Regions from separate parts of the Paenibacillus sp. TSA_86.1 genome, predicted to be linked through region 2. Evidence: predicted binding sites of a transcription regulator. Region 2 holds the regulator's gene; each other region holds the start of a gene.
The links. The regulator Rex, encoded in region 2, represses fermentation and respiration genes when NADH is low (regulators of the CRP and FNR family bind a similar motif). The targets are predictions, from matches to a motif close to TTGTGAAATATTTCACAA.

Region 1: the regulator Rex is predicted to act here: its motif matches at 1,684-1,701, upstream of ACUTVW_RS17615 (DoxX family membrane protein).
Region 3: the regulator Rex is predicted to act here: its motif matches at 1,359-1,376, upstream of pflB (formate C-acetyltransferase).
Region 4: the regulator Rex is predicted to act here: its motif matches at 1,250-1,267, upstream of nadA (quinolinate synthase NadA).

What each region holds. Positions count from the first base shown of each region.
Region 1 covers NZ_JBQZGE010000009.1:47,278-50,494, forward strand. Annotated here, with positions in the region: gene ACUTVW_RS17605 (DODA-type extradiol aromatic ring-opening family dioxygenase) at 1-436, shown strand, start outside; gene ACUTVW_RS17610 (hypothetical protein) at 597-809, opposite strand; gene ACUTVW_RS17615 (DoxX family membrane protein) at 1,046-1,585, opposite strand; gene ACUTVW_RS17620 (DUF3048 domain-containing protein) at 1,932-3,002, shown strand.
Region 2 covers NZ_JBQZGE010000004.1:67,007-70,223, reverse strand. Annotated here, with positions in the region: gene ACUTVW_RS11595 (amidohydrolase) at 1-1,001, opposite strand, end outside; gene ACUTVW_RS11590 (redox-sensing transcriptional repressor Rex) at 985-1,641, opposite strand; gene dinG (ATP-dependent DNA helicase DinG) at 1,851-3,217, opposite strand, start outside.
Region 3 covers NZ_JBQZGE010000012.1:68,462-71,678, reverse strand. Annotated here, with positions in the region: gene pflB (formate C-acetyltransferase) at 1-1,275, opposite strand, end outside; gene ACUTVW_RS20075 (hypothetical protein) at 1,557-1,811, opposite strand; gene adhE (bifunctional acetaldehyde-CoA/alcohol dehydrogenase) at 2,095-3,217, opposite strand, start outside.
Region 4 covers NZ_JBQZGE010000022.1:18,621-21,837, forward strand. Annotated here, with positions in the region: gene nadB (L-aspartate oxidase) at 1-205, opposite strand, end outside; gene nadA (quinolinate synthase NadA) at 241-1,179, opposite strand; gene ftsH (ATP-dependent zinc metalloprotease FtsH) at 1,478-3,217, opposite strand, start outside.

The DNA of each region.
Region 1 (3,217 bases), on a different contig from region 2:
GCATATGTACCCTGAAGCGAACATCCCGGTTATTGCCGTATCGGTGGATTCACTGCGTTCTCCGCAAGAACAATATGATATTGGACGTATGCTGGAGCAGCTCAGACATGATAATGTGCTCATGATCGGTAGTGGGGGAACGGTGCATAATCTGAGAATGCTGGCACAGGATGACGAGCCCCAGGATTGGGCCGTAGAGTTCGATGACTGGCTCGCTGAGCGTCTGCAACAGTGGCATACCAGAGAATTGTTTCTGTATGAAAAAAAAGCTCCTCATGCTCGGACGGCAGTTCCGTCCTATGGTATGGAACATCTGGCACCATTGTTCTACGCGATGGGCACAGCGGATATGTCTCGCACAGCGAAGCGCTTGTTTCAATCGTATGCTTGCGGCACATTAAGTTTGAATTGCTGGCAGTTTGGTGGCGACATATAACTTGGAGCAGATAAGAACAGATACGTCTGATTCAGATGGCGCAAGTCATTCATGGTCAAATGAAATGAAGAATACAGTAATATGATTTTAAATAAGCAAAAAGGTTCCTGCGGTCAGCTGGCTGACTGCGTGGAACCTTTTTTTAGTGTTCATGACAGGACTATTTGCGAAGTTCGAATAACTCACATTCGGTACGTGAATGGTAGGCCAGTTCACTGACACTGGACTGAACAACAACGGTTTTCTCGTCAAAACGAATGATAATGCCGCCAGAGTCGATCTGGTGATTATCTTTGAATACCCTGATTTTATGTTTTAAGGTCATGGCTTCCTGGAAATCGGCATCAGTTTCGAGACGGCGCTGCGTAGGCATAGGGATACTCCTTCTGTTCTGTTGACTTTATAACCATCATAATATGGGATTCTACTAGTGAGCAAGTGTAGAGCCTTGGATGCACAATGGGTTGAAGACGGCAGTGGCTGGGAATAAGAGCAGATGATTGTAGGTTGTGGTTGTCAGGTTCTGAACAAACGAATGAAAATAATGCAATAAAAAGCCCTGCTTCAAGGGGAGGAAGCGGGGCCGAATATCTTATATACTTTTAATGATTAAGCTGTTTTTTTAGTGGGTGTGATGGTTGGCGTGTCTGTTGGCTGAATGCTTCTGTCCTTATTGAACAATCCGCGAAGGTAAGGCAGCACCCAATGATCCAGACCGATTTTACCAGCATTTGCACCAGCGACAACGATGAAGATTTGGAGCAGAACCAGTTGAGCATTCGTGCTTACTGTACCCGAGAAGAGGAACGCGAAGTTCATGACCATCGCCATCAGTGCTGCAACTGTTGTGAAGCATCCAAGGAGGAGTCCCAAACCTACCAGGAATTCACCGAGCGGGATCACGAAGTCGAATAATCCGGCATTCGGAATGGCGAATTTCTCAAGAAACGTTGCCCACCAAGCTTGAACGGCTGGATGATCGCCTGTTGCTTTTTCAAGTGCTCCTGCAAGGAAACCTCCTGCTTGGAATCCGCCAGTCAATTTGCTCCATCCGTGAGTCATCCAGTCATAACCGATATACACCCGAAGTACTGTCAAAATCCACATTGCCACTTTGTTTTCTCTAAGCCATTGATTGAAGCTAAACATATAAACCACTCCTTTTATGGAATCTAGTGTGTGTTGTTTTTGTTTTTCTAAGTGATCACCTTTGATGTCTTTATTGTATAGTCCGATGATGCTTTTGTTTGTGATTAAAATCACAATCTAGTTCAAATTTTAAGTAAGGTTTAAGAAGTTCACATTTAGGACATATTTATTTGCTCATTTCATGATTCAAAAGTGATTTTTGAGCAGAGACAAGGCTTACTAGGCGCAGACAAAACGGAAGTGTTGTGATTAAATGGAAAGAAATACGAGAGATGGTTGTCTGTATGAGAGAAATATCACATGACAAACAGATGAGAGTCAGCCAAATCATTCAGGAGGTCCTATATTGAAGTCTTTTTTTTGGAGCAAAGCCGTATCGGCAGCATCAATCTGCTTTCTTGCCATGAGTCTTGCTGCTTGCCAGAACAAAGAGGTCGCCCAAATTCCCCAGCCGGAGCCCACACCTGCGCCCGTTCAAGAAGAGAAGCCTGTGGAGGAACCTGTTAATTCTGGCTTTACGGCCCCTTTCACGGGACTAGCCGTGGAGAAAGCGTCTACGCAGCGGCCGCTGGCAGTGATGATCAATAATGCTCCAGCAGCACGTCCCCAATCGGGGTTGAGTGCAGCGGACATTATTATTGAGGTGCTTGCCGAAGGCGGCATTACTCGTTTCATTGCCATTTTCCAGAGTGAAGGGGGAGCAGAGACGGTTGGCCCTATACGCAGCATTCGCCCGTACCTTATCGAACTGGGTGAAAGTTATGATGGGCTGCTTATTCATGCCGGAGGTAGTCCGGAAGCCTATTCGATTTTACAAAAACAGCGTAAACAGCATATGGATGAAATTTCGAATGGCGGGCCTTACTTCTGGCGTTCCAAAGACCGTAAAGCTCCTCACAATCTATATACCTCTGTGGACAAGCTCAGAGAAGGAGCAGGCAAGAAGGGGTACAGTCATGAATTCCAATCTCCTGTGTACAAGTATGACGAGGCAGGAGCCACGTCTACGGGGGAGAACGCCAAGCGGTTTGAAATCCATTATTTATTAAATAGTTATAAAGTAACGTATGATTATGATGAAGTTAGCGGACGATATATGAGATTGGTGAATGGGAAGCCAGACAAGGATAAAGATAACGGTAATCAGCTTGGTGCAGCGAATATTATTGTTGCAGGGGCAGACCATAAGGTGCTCGACGAAGTAGGCAGAATATCTGTCAATCTGGATTATGGCGGTGAGGCAATGTTGTTTCAGAAGGGCAAGATGATTCGCGGGCAATGGGTTAGAAAAAAAGGGGATATTATTCGTTTTGTGAAGGATGGACGTGAAATGAATCTTGTACCGGGAAAAACCTTTATTAACATCGTACCCAACCATCCACAATTTACGGATCATGTGAAGCTGGCAGAGCAATAACAGACAATAGACAAATATCAGAACAGTCGGATGAATCATCTGTGCAGGATGAAATGAAAGAAATCGCTGAAAATAATGATGGAATGTTGACGATGTGTTGTCGTAAAGTGGCGCTTTTTATAAAAAATTGCTTTGGGTTATGTGTCGACTTTTGTGCAATTTTGTAAACGCAGTGTAAAATCCGAGTCTGATTTTGCCATAATTCCAAATAATTA
Region 2 (3,217 bases):
GCGGTTGGATCACCGGATACTCCTTTATGAATTAAAGCTGCAAGTCTCATTTCCTCAAACATATCCAGATTGTTATTGCTTGCCGGTCCGTCTGTTCCCAGAGAGACGGTAACTCCTGCTTTCAACAAAGCAGGAACACGGGCTACACCTGATGCAAGCTTCAAATTACTACCCGGATTATGAGATACAGCGACATCGTGACGTGCCAAGATCTCGATCTCTTCATCGTTCAGATGCACAGCATGCGCTACGAGTGAAGGACGTGAGAAAAATCCATGTTTCTCCAGATGCGCTACAGGACGCAGGCCGTAATCGGTCACATTCTGCTCCACTTCACGTAAGGTCTCAGACATATGAGTGTGAAGTGGCAAATTTAAATCGTGTGCAACCTGTACAAGCTTCTCTATGTAATCTGAAGGGCATGTGTAAGGTGCGTGCGGGGAGATCACGGTTGTGATGCGTCCATCCGCTTGTCCATTCCATTCACGTGCAAATGCAGCCGACTCTTCCAGCTTACGCATCTGCTCTTCTTCGGAGCAAAGTCCAATTACGCCGCGAGCCAGCGCCGCTCTTGCCCCGGACTGTTCAACGACTTTAGCTACCTGATCCATGTGGTCATACATATCCAGAAAAGCGGTTGTTCCGCCTTTCAGCATTTCAAGCACGGAAAGGGATGCTCCCCAATAGACGTCTTCCGAAGTCATCTTCGCTTCCATTGGCCACATTTTTTCTTGTAGCCATACTTGCAGTGCCAGATCATCTCCATGACCCCGGAGCAGTGACATGGCCGCATGACCATGCGTATTGATCAGACCCGGCAGGAAGAGCAATCCTTTTCCATCCACTTTGGTCAGGTTCTCGTCTCCATCCGGCAGCGTCTCACCAATATGCACAATCTTGTCGTTCTCAACGACCATATACCCCTGAACCACATTCCAGTCTGCACCTTCATTTACAGCGAATTTACCATTCTGAATCACCCATCTATTCGTTGTTGTCATCGTGCTCTTCTTCCTTTCCGTTTTCCAAGTAATAAGCCAAACTGAGCAAATCGGTCGTAAAATCAGCGTGATGAATGCGAACATGCGAAGGTGTTTTTAGAATCGTCGGTGCAAAATTCAAAATGGCCTCAATTCCCGAGTCAATCAGCTGGTCAGCAACGTTCTGCGCTTCTATGTCCGGCACTGTAATGATACCGATGCGAATGTTATCTTTCTGTACAGCTTCCGCGAGCTCCTCCATCGGTTGCACCGTCAGACTGTTAATTTTGCTGCCGATCTTCGGTCCAAAGGCATCAAAAATAGCGACAATCTTCATATTGTCCTTCAGATATGCATTGTAGTTGGATAATGCTTGTCCGAGATTACCGGCTCCCACCAGAGCCACGTTAATTTGCTGATCGATTTTTAGAATGTGACGAATCTTCTCTATCAAGTAAGAGACGTCATACCCGATCCCTTTGCGGCCAAAATCTCCGAAATAAGCCAAATCTTTGCGAATCTGAGCCGGGTTCAGATCCAGCCGCTGTCCAAGCTCCTGCGAGGAAACCGTTGTCACCTCACGCTGAACCAACTCGTTCAAATAACGTAAATATACAGGCAGACGCCGCACTACCGCTTCTGAAATTTTATCCGATTTCATTCTTGCTCCCCCTTACCATTGCCACGATAAAATAGAATAAATATTGAAAAGATGAGCATTCTGTATACATGCAAAATCCATGCATCACTCCTCATACAGAATGCCCGTATTGTTAGGATTATAAGTTCATATATGCGCTGCCTTTTCGAAGTCTCCTTCGAGTTTAACGCCATGGTGAAGTACAATGCAACGTTATAGCTTACAAATCGTTAATTTTGCTTCCCCGCAGGTCGATCCAGCCATTCAGCGATGCGCGGAACCATCTGTTCAGTAAGCATATGCTCCATTTTGGGTCCCGGCAGTGAATACAGGAAGTACTTGCCGTAATAAGCCTCAATCACTCGTGTATCATACACAATGACGATACCGCGATCCTTCCCCGTTCGAACAAGCCGGCCGAATCCTTGCTTGAAGCGAATGACCGCCTGTGGCACAGAAAGTTTCATAAACGGATTCTTCTTCTGTTCTTGCAGCAACTCACTCTTCGCTTCCAGAAGCGGATGGTTAGGCGGCTGGAAAGGCAGTCTCACAATCGCAAGACAGGTCAGCGCTTCGCCCGGAATATCCACACCTTCCCAAAAACTGCTCGTACCCAGCAGAACGGCAGCTTTGGCATCCTGGAATCGGCGGGTCAGCTTGGAGCGATTGCCGCTGTCCACACCCTGGCCCAGGAGTGAGATGTCATTACCGGACAAGGCCTCCTTCAAGGGTTCGTACACCTGGCGAAGCATTTTATAGGAAGTAAACAGCACCATCATGCGCCCTCGTGTTGCAATGGCCGTCTCGGCAAGAGACTGCACCAGCATCTGTACAAAGTGTGCATCTCCTACACTGCCTTTCAGACTTGGAAAATCACGCGGGATCACCAGCAATGCCTGTTCCCGATAATTAAACGGAGAAGGCAGCATCGAAGTCAGAAGCCGATTATTATCCGCAGCCTCTTGCAAGCCCAGCTGCTCAATCATGAACTGGAATGACTTATCAACCGACAGCGTAGCCGATGTAAGTACAACGCTTTTCTTTTTATCAAAAAACATCTCCTTCAGTTGTGCACTTACATCTACCGGAACAGCATACAACTGAAGGGACTTACTGCGGAACTGACCGCTCGCCTCCATCCAGTACACCGTCTTGGCGTCATCCATACGCATGAAGAACCTTAAATTCTCCTTCATCGTCGTCAGATCTTTCAAAAGTCCGGTGATATCCGTAATCAGACTGTCGGACTGATAATCGTCCTGATCTTCTTTCACTTCCAGCAACAGCTTGTCACCTTTGCGTACCAAATCACCCAAAGTCACATAAATCTGGTTCTCCAGTTCCTGTAGATCCTGCCATTTCGCAGGTTTCTGTGAAGCTTTGATCCGTAGCGAGAATTGTCCCGTTTCTCCTGGAGAAGCGTCACTCCGTTCGGGCAACAGACTAAACAGAGCATCGCTCAGCCGATCCCACATTTCCTTGACCTCAACGGCAAGCGGAAACATCTGATCCACCATAGAACCCCACTGTACCGCATTTTCATGCCCGGACAGCTGGGAGCGAAGCATCGGCAGTTGACCGTTGCGGCTGTCTTTAA
Region 3 (3,217 bases), on a different contig from region 2:
TTTACCGATCTTCATTGCAGATACACAGCAGGCAATACCATAGTCATCGCCGTAAATCGGACGCATCAGATCATCGTTCTCATACTGGATGGAGCTGGTTTCAATCGATACTTTACTGCAATAATCTTTAAAGGCTTCAGGCAGCTTCGTGGACCACAGTACAGTCAAGTTTGGTTCCGGTGCAGGTCCCAAGTTGTGCAGTGTGTGAAGGAAACGGAAGCTGTTTTTGGTTACGCGTGTTTCACCGTTAACGGACATTCCTCCGATGGATTCAGTTACCCACGTTGGGTCACCACTGAACAATTCGTTGTAATCCGGCGTACGCAGGAATTTGACAATCCGTAGTTTCATAACAAAGTGGTCAACCAGTTCTTGAGCCTGTTCTTCTGTCAGGATGCCTTCTTGCAAATCACGCTCAATGTAAATATCCAGGAATGAAGACACACGTCCAAGGGACATCGCAGCACCGTTCTGTTCTTTGATTGCTGCAAGGTAGCCGAAGTACAACCATTGGAATGCTTCTTTGGCCGTTGTTGCTGGCAATGAAATATCGAAACCGTGCATCTCACCCAGTTGTTTTAATTCTTGCAGTGCCCGAATCTGCTCGGACAACTCTTCGCGCAGACGAATGACATCTTCATCAATCACGTCTACTTCCAGTGCATTGAGTTCACCCTTTTTGTTGCGAATCAGGAAGTCTACCCCATACAGAGCAACCCGGCGATAGTCACCGATGATCCGCCCACGACCGTAAGCATCCGGCAGACCTGTGATAATACCTGCTTTACGTGCTGCACGCATATCGGAAGTGTAAGCATCGAATACACCTTGGTTATGCGTCTTACGAATGTTTGTAAATATATCAATGACACCTTGAGGCATTTCGAAACCATATGCTTCACAAGCATCAATCATCATGCGAATTCCGCCGAATGGTTGAATGGAACGTTTGAATGGAGCGTCTGTTTGTACCCCGACAATCTGCTCTTTGCTTTGATCCAAATAACCCGGTTGATGGGAAGTAATGGTCGCTGGCGTATTCACATCAACGTCAAGCACGCCACCGTTATCCCGTTCTTTTTTGGTCAGATCAGATACAATATCCCATAATTCTTTGGTATTTTGGGTTGCATCTGCAAGGAAAGCCTCGTCGCCATAGTACGGGGAAAGGTTATGTTCCAGAAAATCATTCACATTAACCGTCTTGGTCCATGTTCCTTTGGTAAAGTTTCTCCAGCCTGTTTGTTGTTTGACATCTTTTTCGATCACCGACATCGTAATCCCTCCGCTATTTTGGATTTCTGGACACATTATATTGTTGCAATAGACGTATCATCGTGTGTCCAAAGCCGCGATTTATGTGAATTGTTTCACATGATCCGGAACACGTTCTCTCTACTCGGGGACCGGAACCGCGGAATGAATGTTTTTCTTATATTTTCAGTATACGTTGAGCGAGTCACACCATCTGTGATTTTTGTCACAAACTTTGGATGTTGTCTTATTGCACGATACGAGGGTTGTTCACACTTGACCACTCCGCGGGCAGAACAACTTCAAATCGCCGTTATCCCCGGATTTTTTCGATTCACTTTTCCAAAGTGAAAATCCGGTGATAAATGCGAACGCTCCGCTTCTTCCGTCTGTCCTGCCCGCTCCGTTATCGTGTGAACCTCTATTGCGCAAACAGCCACCGTCCCCTTTGTTCCTACCGTTTTGGGGAACCATTGCTGCGCTACGCCCGGAGCAACCAAGGGCTTGAGATAGGTTCCTGAAAAACGGACGCTTCGCTTCTCCGTTTTTCTGCCCACTCTGCTGAGTACACTGCACTTTAAAGTTTGTACTGTCTCGGCAGGCTTGTTACTCCGTTACACTTGAAGTGGACAAGTGCTGAAAAGAGGTTCCTGAAAAACGGGCGCTTCGCCTCTCCGTTTTTCTGCCCGTTACTCACTTCCTCTCTTTCTCACCTCCTTTCCTCACGCTGTTCTTTCCTTCGGCTATGCAACTATACGGCAATCGGGGCTCCCCAATGTGGGGAACCCCTGAATCTATTGCCTCAACCTGATATGGTTTATTTATTATTTATGCTGCTTGTTATTCAAACTTGCCGTAGAAAGCGTTGCGGTACACATCGGCCAGCTCTGTTACCAGCGGTAGTTTTGGATTCGCTGTTGTACATTGGTCTTCGAAGGCACGGTCTGCCAAGTAGTCTACACGTGATTCGAAATCTTTCGCGTCAAATCCGATTTCCTGGAATGATTCTTCGATGCCCAGTTTTTTGTTGAGATCCCGAATGGCTTTGATTAAGCTATTCACGCCTTCTTCCGTTGTACGTGCTGGTAATCCGAGAATGCGAGCAATTTCGGCGTACCGCTCATCCGCTACAAAGTGCGAATATTTCGGGAACGATGCAAATTTCGTCGGTTTTTTCGCGTTGTAACGAATGACGTGTGGCAACAGAATGGCATTGGTGCGTCCATGTGCAGTATGGTACTGACCGCCCCATTTGTGCGCCAAGCTATGGTTAATGCCCAGGAATGCGTTGGCAAAGGCCATCCCGGCAATCGTAGAAGCATTATGCATTTTCTCACGTGCCAGTTTATCGCCTTGCAGTGACGATTGCTCCAGGTATTGGAACACCAGTTGGATCGCTTTAATTGCCAGACCATCGGTGTAGTCGTTCGCCATGACGGATACATATGCTTCAATTGCGTGAGTCAATACGTCCATACCGGTATCCGCTACTGCCGTTTTTGGTAAACTGTATACAAACTCGGGGTCAACAATGGCTACGTCTGGTGTCAATTCATAGTCAGCCAGTGGATATTTCGTATTGCCATGCTCTTTATCCGTAATTACCGCAAACGATGTGACTTCAGAACCTGTACCGGATGTTGTCGGGATGGCTACGAATTTCGCTTTGACCCCAAGTTTTGGATATTTGTAGATCCGTTTACGAATATCCATGAATTTTTGTTTCAAGTTGTTAAAATCGGTGTCTGGATATTCATAGAACAACCACATCGCTTTGGCAGCATCCATTGGTGATCCGCCGCCGAGTGCGATAATACAGTCTGGCTGGAAGCGTTCCATCATCGCTTTACCTCGGTCTACTGTTGTTGTTGATGGATCTGGCTCAACTTCAGAGAATACTTCAATAGCCACAGGTGTTTGACGTTGACGCAGATAATGCTCTACTTTTTCCACATATCCGAGT
Region 4 (3,217 bases), on a different contig from region 2:
CAGCGATAACAGCCGCAATTCCCCCCTGCGCATATCTGGTGTTACTCTCAAGCAAAGACTTCTTCGTAATCATCAGTACACGATGCTGCTCACTGGCCTTAATGGCCGTGAACAGACCGGCAATGCCTGAACCGATGACCAGTACATCTGTCTCCACCATCGGCAGCGCAGAGAGATCAAAATCATAAATATATTGCGATATCATCTTATTCACCTGTCTCGGAGCAAGAGTAACGTATATTACTTCACCAGTAACATACGCTCTAGTGATTCTCTGGCTTGTTCAGCAACAGCCGGTGGGACATAAATCTGCGGTTTCATCGTTTCCAGACATTTAACCAGCTTTTTCAGGTTGTTGACCTTCATGTTGGGACATACCAGGAACTTGGTTGCAAAATGGAATTGTTTATCCGGGCTGTCAAGACGCAGCTGATATCCTGTGCCATCTTCAGTACCTACAATGAATTGCTTGGTTGTTGATTTCTTGCAATACTCCAGGATCGCTGTCGTGCTACCTACAAAGTCACCCATCTCCACAACCTCAGGACGACACTCCGGGTGCACCACAAACTCAGCATTCGGATATTTAGCCTTCATTTCAACGACATCTTTGACGGTCAGCATATCATGCGTGTTACAGTAACCTTCCCAAATAATCATCTTTTTGTCTGTATGCTGCTGCACATAATGCCCCAGATTTTTATCCGGTACCCAGATGATCTCATCGGAGTCCACAGACTGGATTACACGAACAGCGTTAGCGGATGTACAGCAAATATCCGTTTCTGCTTTGATCTCAGCCGAGGAATTAATGTATGTGACAACTTTAGCATTGGGATGCTGTGCCTTGAGTTTACGTAATCCGTCCACGTTCACCATATCCGCCATCGGACAGCCTGCACGTTCATCAGGAATGAGCACCGTTTTGTTCGGAGCCAGAATTTTAGCGCTTTCACCCATAAAATGAACACCACAGAATACGATGACATCTGCATCTGTCTGAGCTGCTTTCTGGGCCAGTAGGAAAGAGTCCCCACGGAAATCTGCGACTTCCTGTACCTCGTCACGTTGATAGTAATGAGCAAGAATAATGGCATTGCGTTCCTTCTTGAGTTCCATCAGCCGCTCACGCAGCTCACGATTCATCTCAGCCTTGCGCTCTAAAGCCAGAGCTTCCACCTGTGATCCTCTCCTTATCGGGACAGCGTCAATCGCTGTTTCATGGGCTAACCTATGTCGTTATGTTCGCTGGTGAAACGAATCACAAGCGGTTTAACAACTAATGTACACAACGTTCACGACTCTGTCAATAAATGAAAAAGGGCAGGATATCCCGCCGTATCACTCTTATACTGTCCGGTTCGCCATCTAGCTCTCGATTATCTGTTTCTCCTGCAAATGAATAATTGTTACAAAAAAAAGAGAGCCACAAGGGCTCCCTTATCATTCCGGTAGCATTACCGGACAATGTTACCTATTATGATGTCGGCTTCGTGCCACCATCATTCGGATCATTGCTACCCTTATCCAGGTCAGGAGTTTCATTCGGAATATCTCCAACCGGTGGCTCAGAAGTTTCATCTTTGCCCTGAATGCGTACGCGAACATCACCGATATTATCAATGATTGGCTCGCCGCCTTCATTTGGTGTGCCTTCTCCTGAATTGTCGTCTTCTGCTTTAGGTGTAAGGGAACCTGTTTCGATCAATTGCTTGATCTGATCCATTTCCAATGTTTCTACCTCAAGCAATGTTTCAGCGATCAGATGCATCTCTCTCGTATGTTTGGTAAGGAGAGCTTTACACTTCTCATAACAGTCGTTAATGAAACGCTGCATCTCTTGGTCGATCTCATATGCGATGGAATCCGAGTAATTCTGTTCATGACCGATATCCCGTCCAAGGAATACCTGTCCTTGCGAACTTCCGAATTGCATTGGACCCAGTTTCTCACTCATACCGTATTCCATAACCATGCTGCGCACGATACTTGTCGCTTGCTGGAAGTCACTGTATGCACCGGTACCAATCTCACCGATAAACAATTCCTCTGCCACGCGACCCCCAAGGAGTCCCGTTATTTTGTCCAGCAACTCCTGTTTGGTAACGAGCATGCGATCTTCTTTTGGCAACATGATTACATATCCACCCGCACGACCGCGCGGAATGATGGTCACTTTATGTACCATATCAGCATGTTCCAGGAAGTATCCTACAATGGTATGACCTGCTTCGTGATATGCGACGATACGTTTCTCACGATCACTGATGACACGGCTTTTCTTCTCCGTACCAACAATAACGCGGTCAATCGCCTCATCCACTTCACGCATGGAAATATCTTTTCTGTTGCGACGAGCTGCAAGCAATGCTGCTTCATTCAGCAAGTTTTCCAGATCTGCGCCAGAGAAACCTGTTGTACGCTTCGCAATAATGTCCAGTCTCACATCTTTCGTGAGTGGTTTGTTACGAGAGTGTACTTTCAGAACAGCTTCACGACCTCTAACATCTGGACGGTCTACTGTGATTTGACGGTCAAAACGTCCTGGACGCAGTAACGCAGGGTCCAGAATATCTGCACGGTTCGTTGCGGCAACGATGATAATACCTTCGTTTGCGCCGAATCCGTCCATTTCAACGAGTAACTGGTTGAGGGTTTGTTCACGTTCATCGTGACCTCCACCAAGACCAGCACCACGCTGACGTCCCACTGCATCAATCTCGTCAATAAAGATGATACAAGGTGCATTTTTCTTCGCATTTTCGAACAAGTCACGGACACGTGACGCACCGACACCGACAAACATTTCGACGAAGTCAGAACCGGAAATGCTGAAGAATGGAACTCCCGCTTCACCGGCTACGGCACGAGCGAGCAATGTTTTACCTGTACCCGGAGGACCTACAAGCAATACGCCCTTCGGAATACGTGCACCAACGGCTGCGAACTTCCGAGGGTCCTTGAGGAAGTCGACGACTTCAACAAGTTCCTGTTTCTCCTCGTCAGCACCTGCTACATCTTCAAATGTAACCCGCTTCTTCTCTTCGTTGTAGAGACGAGCACGACTTTTACCAAAGTTCATTACTTTACCGCCGCCGCCTTGAGCCTGATTAAACAGGAAGAAGAACAGCAGGAACATAATGATCAAAGGAATAAAGGAAGTCAGCAGTGTCAACCAGATGCTGTCGCCCTTCATTGGTTCCTGATGATATTCAAA